One region of the Mesorhizobium sp. ANAO-SY3R2 genome, then DNA from elsewhere that is predicted to be linked to it. Evidence: predicted binding sites of a transcription regulator. Region 1 holds the regulator's gene; the other holds the start of a gene.

Region 1 (4,545 bases):
GACGCCCGCCAGAATGGCGGTGGTAAACTTCTTCATGATTTCCTCCCTGCGCCCCTTGGGCGCACTGCTTCTGCGGTAGCCCTTGGAGAAGCCCATTTTTTCGAGCCTCGAAAAAATAGTGACTCAACGTCCAGCCGCTGTCAACACGCTTTCGTCAGCCCGTTTTCGTTTTTTCGGGAGTCGAAATAAATGGAGACAAGGTTCGGCGTCTCTGGCACAATTAACCGTGCATGAGCCCGAAAATAGGTCGATTTTTGGCAAGGATCATGCACACAACTAATATTCTACAGTGCCTCTGCTGGTCCGGGAGGCTGGCGCTGTAGAAGGCGCAAGAGCCTGCCGCAGGATATGGCTGCGCTGCGCCGGGAGGAAGAAGAACACATGTCGGTCGGCATACGCCATGACGATCTGAGGCGGCGCAACCGCGCCATGGTCATCTCGGCGGTCCGCCGCGCGAGCCAGCCGTCGCGCACCGAGATCGCCGCCGCCACCGGCCTCAGCCATTCCACGATTTCGACCATCTCCTCCGACCTCATCGCCGAGGGCATCCTCGCCGAGGCCAAGAGCGGCGAGCCGGCATCGATGAAGCGGGGTCGACCGCAGGTGGCGCTGGCGCTCGACCCGAAGGCCGCGGCCATCGTCGCCGTCGTGCTGTCGCTGAACCATCTCTCCGCAGCCGTCATCGACTATGCCGGCAACACCATCGTCGAGGACAGCGCCAAGCTTTCGACCCAGAAAATGTCGGCCGAGGCGCTGGTCGAGGAGTGCGTCGGCATGGTGCGCCGGCTGGTGCGCCGCGTCGATCCGGCGGAGGGGCGGGTCCTGCGCATCGGGCTGGCCGTCCAGGGCATCACCGATTCCGGCTCACGCAAGCTCCTGTGGTCGCCGATCACGCCGCATGACGACATCCCCTTCGCCGACAGGCTGGAAGAGGAGTTCGGCGTGCCTGTGACGGTCGAGAACGACTGCAACATGATCGCCGAGGCGCTGCGCTGGCGGAATCCCGAACGCTATCGCGACGACTTCATCGCCATCCTGCTGTCGCACGGCATCGGCATGGGGCTCGTTATCAAGGGCGAACTGTTCACCGGCACGCTGTCGTCGGGCGGCGAGTTCGGCCACATGATCCACCGTCCCGATGGCGCGCTGTGCCGCTGCGGCCGGCGCGGCTGCATCGAGGCCTATGCCGGCAACTACGCCATCTGGCGCAATGCCAGGCTGGGCGACGAGAATGCCGAGCCCCTCGCCGACCTCTCCGATGCGGACATCAAGGCCCTCGCCGACGCCGCGCGCGACCATGACGGGCCCGAGCGCCAGGCCTTCCGCAAGGCCGGCGAGGCCATCGGCTTCGGCCTCGGCTCGATGTTCGCCCTGTTCGATCCGGCACCGCTCGCCTTCGTCGGCGTCGGCGCGACCGCCTTCGACCTGATGGAACCGCATCTGCGCGCGGCGCTGGCCAAGACGGCCGGCGGCGTGCATTCCAAGGCGATCTCCTTCGACACCGAGCCGGACGAGGTCCCGCTCATCAAGGAAGGTTGCACCAAGCGCGCCCTGCTCTATGTCGACCAGGAGATCTTCGCGCCCGCAGCGGCTCCGCGCCGCACCGACGTCGCCGAAGCCTAATCCTCGCGGATGGCGTAGCCGGCGCCGCGGATGGTGCGGATGACGTCGGGCATGCGGCCGGTGTTGACCGCCTTGCGCAACCGCCCGACATGCACGTCCACGGTGCGCTCGTCGATATAGATCGTCTCGCCCCAGACATTGTCGAGCAATTGGCCGCGCGAGAACACCCGGCCCGGATGCCGCATCATGAATTCGAGCAGGCGGAATTCGGTCGGCCCGAGCTTGATTTCACTCTTCTTGCGGTAGACCCGGTGCGATTCACGGTCGAGTACGATGTCGCCGACCTTGAGCACCGACGACAGCACCTCAGGCTTGGCCCGGCGCAGCAGCGCCTTGACCCGCGCCATGAACTCCGGCGTCGAGAAGGGCTTGACCAGATAGTCGTCGGCGCCGGTCGACAGCCCGCGCACCCTATCGCTCTCTTCGCCGCGCGCCGTCAGCATGATGATCGGCAGACGTTCCGTCTCGGGCCGCATCCGGAGCCGGCGGCAGAGCTCGATGCCTGATATCGCCGGCACCATCCAGTCGAGTACGAGCAGGTCCGGCACGTTCTCCTGAAGCCGGATTTCGGCCTCGTCGCCACGGGTGACGACTTCGACCTGGTAACCTTCGGACTCGAGATTGTAGCGAAGCAGCACGCCCAGCGGCTCTTCATCCTCGACGACCATGACCTTGGGGGCGATCATCGGCTGTCCTCTTTCTTGGCACATGACCCGGAGCCATGCGCAGCTTCAACGTGCTGCAGCGTCCATTGCACGTCCAGGCGGACGCGCGGCGCTGCCGAATTCAAGCGTTCGGAACCATTGAAGTGGTTTCGTCGACCTTCGGGCGGTTCAACGGCAACTGCGTGCCCGTCACCACGAAATAGGCGTTCTCGGCGATGTTGGTGACATGGTCGCCGATGCGCTCGAGGTTCTTGGCGCAGAACAGCAGATGCGTGCAGGGAGTGATGTTGCGCGGATCCTCCATCATGTAGGTCAGGAGCTCGCGGAACACGGCCGTATATTGGATGTCGATCTTCTGGTCGTCGGCGCGCAGTTCCTTCAGGCCCTCGGCCTGGCGCGCGACATAGAGTTCGACGACGCCGCGCACCTGCGCCATCACCAGTTGCGCCATCGCGTCGATGGAGTGCGAGAATGTCCGCGGCAGCGGCGACTGGCCGACGGCGCCGACGCGCTTGGCGATGTTCTTGGCAAGGTCGCCGATCCGTTCGAGATCGCCGGCCATACGGATGGCGCTGACCACGGTGCGCAGGTCCTGCGCCATCGGCTGGCGCTTAGCGATCAGCGTGATCGCGCTGTTGTCGAGCTCGCGCTGCTTGGCGTCCATGATCGTGTCGTCGGCGACGACGTTCTGCGCCAGCGCCTGGTCGGACGAAAGTAGCGCCCGGATCGAGCCCTCAACCATCGCGCCGGCCAGGTCGCCCATGTCGCGGATGACCTGGTCGACGTGTTTCAATTCTTCGTCGAAGGACCGGACTGTGTGCTCGCCCATGATCGTATCCTCGTCTGCTGCTGTGTCTGGCGGCGATCACTCAGCCGAAGCGGCCGGTGATGTAGTCCTGCGTCCGCTTGTCGTCCGGGTTGGTGAACATCTTGTCGGTCGGGCCCTCCTCGACGAGATAGCCGAGGTGGAACATCGCCGTGCGCTGCGACACGCGCGCCGCCTGCTGCATCGAATGGGTGACGATGACGATGGTGTAGTTCTCGCGCAACTCGTCGATCAGCTCCTCCACCTTGGCGGTGGCGATGGGGTCCAGCGCCGAGCATGGCTCGTCCATCAGGATCACCTCGGGCGAAACGGCAATGGCGCGGGCGATGCACAGGCGCTGCTGCTGGCCGCCCGACAGGCCGGTGCCCGGCTCGTTGAGGCGGTCCTTGGCCTCGTTCCACAGCGCCGCCTTCTGCAGGCTTTTCTCGACGATCTCGTCGAGCTCGGCCTTGTTCTTGGCCAGCCCGTGGATACGCGGACCGTAGGCGACGTTCTCGTAGATCGACTTGGGGAACGGGTTCGGCTTCTGGAACACCATGCCGACGCGGGCGCGCAGTTCCACCACGTCGATCCTGGGATCGTAGATGTCTTCATCGTCGAGCGTGATCATGCCGCCGACGCGGGCGCCATCGATCGTGTCGTTCATGCGGTTGAGGCAGCGCAGGAAGGTCGACTTGCCGCAGCCCGACGGGCCGATCAGCGCCGTCACCTGGTTCTGCCGCACCTGGAGATCGACCCCGAACAGCGCCTGCTTCTCGCCATAGTGCACGGTCACCTTTTCGCCGCGCATCTTGATGATATCGTTCGGTCTGTTCATCTCGGCGTTCACCGCGTCCTCGAGGGTTTTGTCGGTCATGATGTTCATAGCTATGTGCCCCTTGTCCACGCCTACCAGCGCCGCTCGAAACGCCGCCTGAGGACGATGGCGACGATGTTCATGGCCATCAGGAAGACCAGCAGGATGATAATTGCGCCCGACATGCGCTCGACGAAGGCGCGCTCGGCCTCGTTGGCCCACATGTAGATCTGTACAGGCAGCGCGGTTGCCGGATCAAACGGCGTCTTGGGATAGTCCGCGACGAAGGCGACCATGCCGATCAGAAGCAAGGGTGCCGTCTCGCCGAGCGCGCGCGCCAGGCCGATGATCGTGCCGGTCAGGATGCCGGGGGCGGCGAGCGGCAGGATGTGCTGGAACACCATCTGCATCTTGGACGCACCGAGACCCAGCGCTGCCGAGCGGATCGACGGCGGCACCGCGGCAAGGGCCGCACGCGTCGCGATGATGATGGTCGGCAAGGTCATCAGCGTCAGCACCAGGCCGCCGACGACGGAAGCCGAGCGCGGCAGGCCGAGGAAGTTGATGAAGACGGCCAGTCCGAGCAGGCCGAAGACGATCGACGGCACGGCGGCGAGGTTATTGATATTGACCTC
Region 2 (4,545 bases), 560 kb from region 1:
ACTTCGCCGAGACCGGCTTCGGCGGCGGCCATGAAAACCTCGTCCTCGAAGTGCTGAAGGGTACCTTCGATGCCGGCACGACCTTCGGCTCAGGCGTCGGCGAGTTCAAGGACGGCTACACCTCGGGCAACCTGCGCAAGATGGTCGACAAGGGCATCCTCGACATGGACGACCTGGTCGAGGTCTGGAAGTCGCCGCTGATCCCGAACGGCCCGATCGTCGTGCGCACCTCGCTCGACGCCGACATCAGGACCAAGTTCAAGGACTACATGATGAAGCTGCCGGAAACCGATCCGGCCTGCTTCGCGGCGATCCAGGGCGGCGACTTCAAGGGCTTCACCGAAGTCACCCCTGAATTCTACCAGCCGGTCATCGACGCCCGTAAGGCGCAGATCGGCAGCTAAGCCCTCAGGCAACGCGGACGCGCCGCGCCCACATCGCGGCGCGTCTTTTCCTTGATCCGGGACCGGACGGAATTTTCATGACAATGCCCCTATCGGACGTCGGCCTCGCGGTCGAGCGCCACTGGCGCGAACTCGCCAGCCGACGCCGCCTGCACACCATCGGCGGGCTGATCCTGCTGTTCGTCGCCCTGTCCGGATCGCTCTGGTTCGCCAACGAGTCCAATGCTGGAAAGTTCTTCGACCGGCTGCCGCATTTCTTCGACTTCACCGACCAGTTGATGCCGCGCGACGCCTACGAGATCGGCCGCGCGCTGTTCGACCTGCCCTCGCCCTATGACGATGGCAGCCTGAAATTCGACTACCCCGAGGGCCGCATGTATCTGTTCGGCTCGTTCTACCTGCCCGAATATGTCTACAAGATGCTGGAGACGATCAACATCGCGCTCGTCTCGACGATCATCGGCTTTGCGCTTGGTTTCGCGCTCTGCTTCCTCGCCGCCTCCAATCTGGTGACGCAGCGCTGGCTGCGCTTCTTCGTCCGCCGCTTCCTCGAAATCCTGCGCGCCTTCCCCGAGATCGTCATTGCCGGCTTCTTCCTCGCCATCCTTTCAATGGGCGCGATACCGGCGATCATCGCCGTGTCCCTGCACACCATCGGCGCGTTGGGAAAGATGTTTTTCGAAGTCGTCGAAAACGCCGACATGAAGGCCGACGAAGGCCTGCGCGCCGTCGGTGGCAACTGGCCCGAGCGCGTCTGGTTCGGCATCGTGCCGCAAGTCATGCCAAACTTCATCAGCTACGGCCTGCTGCGCCTCGAAATCAACGTGCGCGCCTCCACCATCATCGGCGCGGTCGGCGGCGGCGGCATCGGCGAGGCGCTGCGCCTGTCGATCAGTCGCAATCACGAGGCCAAGACGCTGGCCATCATCCTCCTCCTGTTCTGCACCATCATTGCGGTCGACCAGTTCTCCGCCTGGCTGCGCAAGAAGCTGGTCGGCGAGCAGGCCTTCGCCTTCGGCCGCGGAGAATAAGTCAATGACCACCATTTCCATGACCGACATGCAGGCAATCGCCGACCGCCATCCTGATGTCTTCTCAGGCTCGTGGCGCAAGAGCCTGACCGGCTGGGCGGTCAGCGCCGGCATCGTGGCTTATCTCGCCTTCGCCTGGTGGTTCTTTTCGGTCGGCGCCGTGCTCGCCGGCGGCAACTGGGGCATCGCCGGCACCTACCTTGCCGACTGGGTGTCCTACGAGGTTCGACCGCAGATCGTCTTCAAGCAAGACCGGCTGGATATCGGCTATCCCCGTTTCTCCTCCTACCGCCCCGACCGGCATCCCGAATGGCTGAGCTTCGATCAGGCCGCCAAGGGCACCACCGCACCGGCCAACAAGGCATCGGCCAGCCGTGTCAGCGCCGAGATCGGCCGCAACAACGCAATCGAGATTACGCCCGCCAACGTCACCGTTTCGCGTGGCGGCGAGACGCTCGACATTGCCATCATTCCGGGCACCAGCGCCACGCCTGCCGGCGACCTGCCCACCTGGGCGACGCAGAAGGCGCCTGGCGAAAAGATCATGGTCGATTTCGGCTTTGCCGGCAGCGCCCAGATCGACGCCGACGACGTCAAGATCCGCCACCGCTTCCTCGGCTGGGAGAACTTCTTCTTCGACGCCAATTCGCCCTTCTGGGGCAAATCGACAGGCGAAGTGTTCTCGCTGCTCCTGTCGGGCGAACGGCTCGACCCGAAGATGTCGAACGCCGCACTCGCCTGGGACAACATCGTCAACAACTCCGAATGGCAGCATGGCGACGTCTGGCTGAAGCTATTGCAGACCATCGTCATGGCCTTCGTCGGCACGCTTTTCGCCAGCCTGCTCGCCTTCCCGCTTGCTTTCCTTGCGGCGCGCAACATCACCCGCAACCGCCTCGTCAACCAGGTCACCAAGCGCTTCTTCGACTTCCTGCGCTCGGTCGACATGCTGATCTGGGCACTGTTCTTCACCCGCGCCTTCGGTCCCGGCCCGATCGCCGGCATCTCGGCGATCTTCTTCACCGACACCGGCACCTTCGGCAAACTCTATTCCGAAGCGCTGGAGAACATCGACGACAAGCAGCGCGAGGGCATGCGCTCGGTCGGTGCCTCGCCGGCGTCGGTCCAGCGCTACGGCGTGGTGCCGCAGGTGCTGCCGGTGCTGGTCAGCCAGTCGCTCTATTTCTGGGAATCGAACACGCGCTCGGCCACCATCATCGGCGCGGTCGGCGCCGGCGGAATCGGACTCAAGCTTTGGGAAGCGATGCGCACCAACTCCGACTGGGAAAACGTCGCCTATATGGTTTTGCTGATCCTGATCGTGGTGTTCATCTTCGACAATATTTCCACCGCATTGCGCCAGCGGCTGATCGGAAAGAAGGCGAATGACTAAAGATGATACGTTGGACTTGCAAATCTGACGAAGTCAGCCACTACTTCGTCAAACTGTCACGCAAATCATCTAACGGGCGACTGCTCGGAGCTAAGGCGAGAAAATCGGATGCGATTGCCTCGTCGATGCTGGATTTTTCGGAATACGCGCTCGCGTCCATGCGGACACGCGGCGCCTGTGGGGGACCGGTTCATGCGCTACGCCATCTATTTCACGCCACCGCACGATGATCCGCTGTGCCGTATCGCGGCCGGCTGGCTCGGGCGCGACGCGTTTGGCGGTGCCTTGACCCCGGCCAAGGCCTTCGGCGAGCTCCCGGCGTCGGAAGTTGCTTTCCACACGGCCGCGGCACGGCGCTACGGCTTCCATGCCACGCTCAAGGCGCCGTTCAGGCTGGCCGACGGCACGTCGGAAACCGCACTGATCGACGCGGTCGACGCCTTTGCCGCCGACGCCGTGCCCTTCGACATTCCACGCCTGAAGCTCGCCCAGCTCGACGGCTTCTTCGCGCTGGTTCCGGCCGAGCCGCGGCCCGAACTCCAGACATTTGCCGGCGACGTGGTCACCGTCTTCGAGCCGTTCCGCGCGCCCCTTACCGACGCCGAGATCGCCCGCCGCAACCCCGCAGCACTGTCGCCGCAGGAATGCCGCTACCTGAACCAGTGGGGCTATCCCTACGTATTCGACGCCTTCCGTTTTCACATGACGCTCTCCGGCCGCGTGGCTGGAGAGGAAGCCCCGCGCGTGCGGGCCGCAATCGAACAATGCCTGGGCAATGTGCTCGACCGGCCGGTGCCGGTCGAAGGCCTCGCCATCTTCGTCGAGCCATCCGCCGGCGGACCCTTCGAGGTGCTGAGCTACCACGCGCTGGGCAAGCAAGCTGAAAGAAAGACCGCCTGAAATGACCGACCTTGTTTTGAAAAACGCCCGCCTGGTTCTGGCAAACGAAGTGATCGACGGCTCGCTCGTCATCCGCGACGGCCGCATCGCCGACATCTCCAGCGGTCCGGGCACCGTCGGCGAGGACATGGGCGGCGACTTCGTCATTCCAGGCCTTGTCGAACTCCACACCGATCATCTCGAGGGCCACTACGCCCCGCGCCCGCGCGTGCGCTGGAACCCGATCGCCGCCGTGCTGGCCCATGACGCGCAGGTGGCCTCGGCCGGCATCACCACCGTCTTCGACGCGCTGCGCGTCGGCATGGACGAGGATGCCGAGATGACCGCCGCCGACATGCGCAAGCTGGCCGACGCCATCGAGGACAGCGTGCGCAACGACCGCGTCCGCGCCGACCACTTCATCCACCTGCGCTGCGAGGTTTCGGCCGCCGACTGCCAGGAGAGCTTTGCCGTCTTCGACGGCGACGATCGCGTCCGCATGGCCTCGCTGATGGATCATGCTCCGGGCCAGCGCCAGTTTGTCGATCTCGAGACCTACGCCTATTACTACCAGCGCAAGCTGAAGATGAACGACGTCGAGTTCAAGGCGTTCTGCGACAAGCGCATGGACGACTCCGCGCGCAATTCGCGGCCCAACCGCGAGTTCATCTCGAAAGCCTGCCATGCCCGCGGCATCGTGCTGGCAAGCCACGACGACGCCACATCAGCCCATGTCGACGAGGCGATCGCGCAAGGCATCCGCGTCGCCGAATTCCCGACCACGGTCGAAGCCGCCAGCGCCTCCAAGGGTGCGGGGCTCGGCGTTCTGATGGGCGCA

Evidence for each region. The regulator PhoB, encoded in region 1, activates phosphate uptake and scavenging genes when phosphate is short. The targets are predictions, from matches to a motif close to TGTCATNNANCTGTCAT.
Region 2: the regulator PhoB is predicted to act here: its motif matches at 2,872-2,888, upstream of ABSY17_RS08435 (DUF1045 domain-containing protein).

Annotation. Positions count from the first base shown of each region.
Region 1 covers NZ_CP159955.1:203,631-208,175, reverse strand. The annotation lists gene xylF (D-xylose ABC transporter substrate-binding protein) at 1-36, opposite strand, end outside; gene ABSY17_RS05775 (ROK family protein) at 382-1,623, shown strand; gene phoB (phosphate regulon transcriptional regulator PhoB) at 1,620-2,309, opposite strand; gene phoU (phosphate signaling complex protein PhoU) at 2,410-3,117, opposite strand; gene pstB (phosphate ABC transporter ATP-binding protein PstB) at 3,158-3,979, opposite strand; gene pstA (phosphate ABC transporter permease PstA) at 4,003-4,545, opposite strand, start outside.
Region 2 covers NZ_CP159955.1:765,633-770,177, reverse strand. The annotation lists gene phnD (phosphonate ABC transporter substrate-binding protein) at 1-404, shown strand, start outside; gene phnE (phosphonate ABC transporter, permease protein PhnE) at 488-1,435, shown strand; gene phnE (phosphonate ABC transporter, permease protein PhnE) at 1,440-2,828, shown strand; gene ABSY17_RS08435 (DUF1045 domain-containing protein) at 3,021-3,728, shown strand; gene ABSY17_RS08430 (alpha-D-ribose 1-methylphosphonate 5-triphosphate diphosphatase) at 3,730-4,545, shown strand, end outside.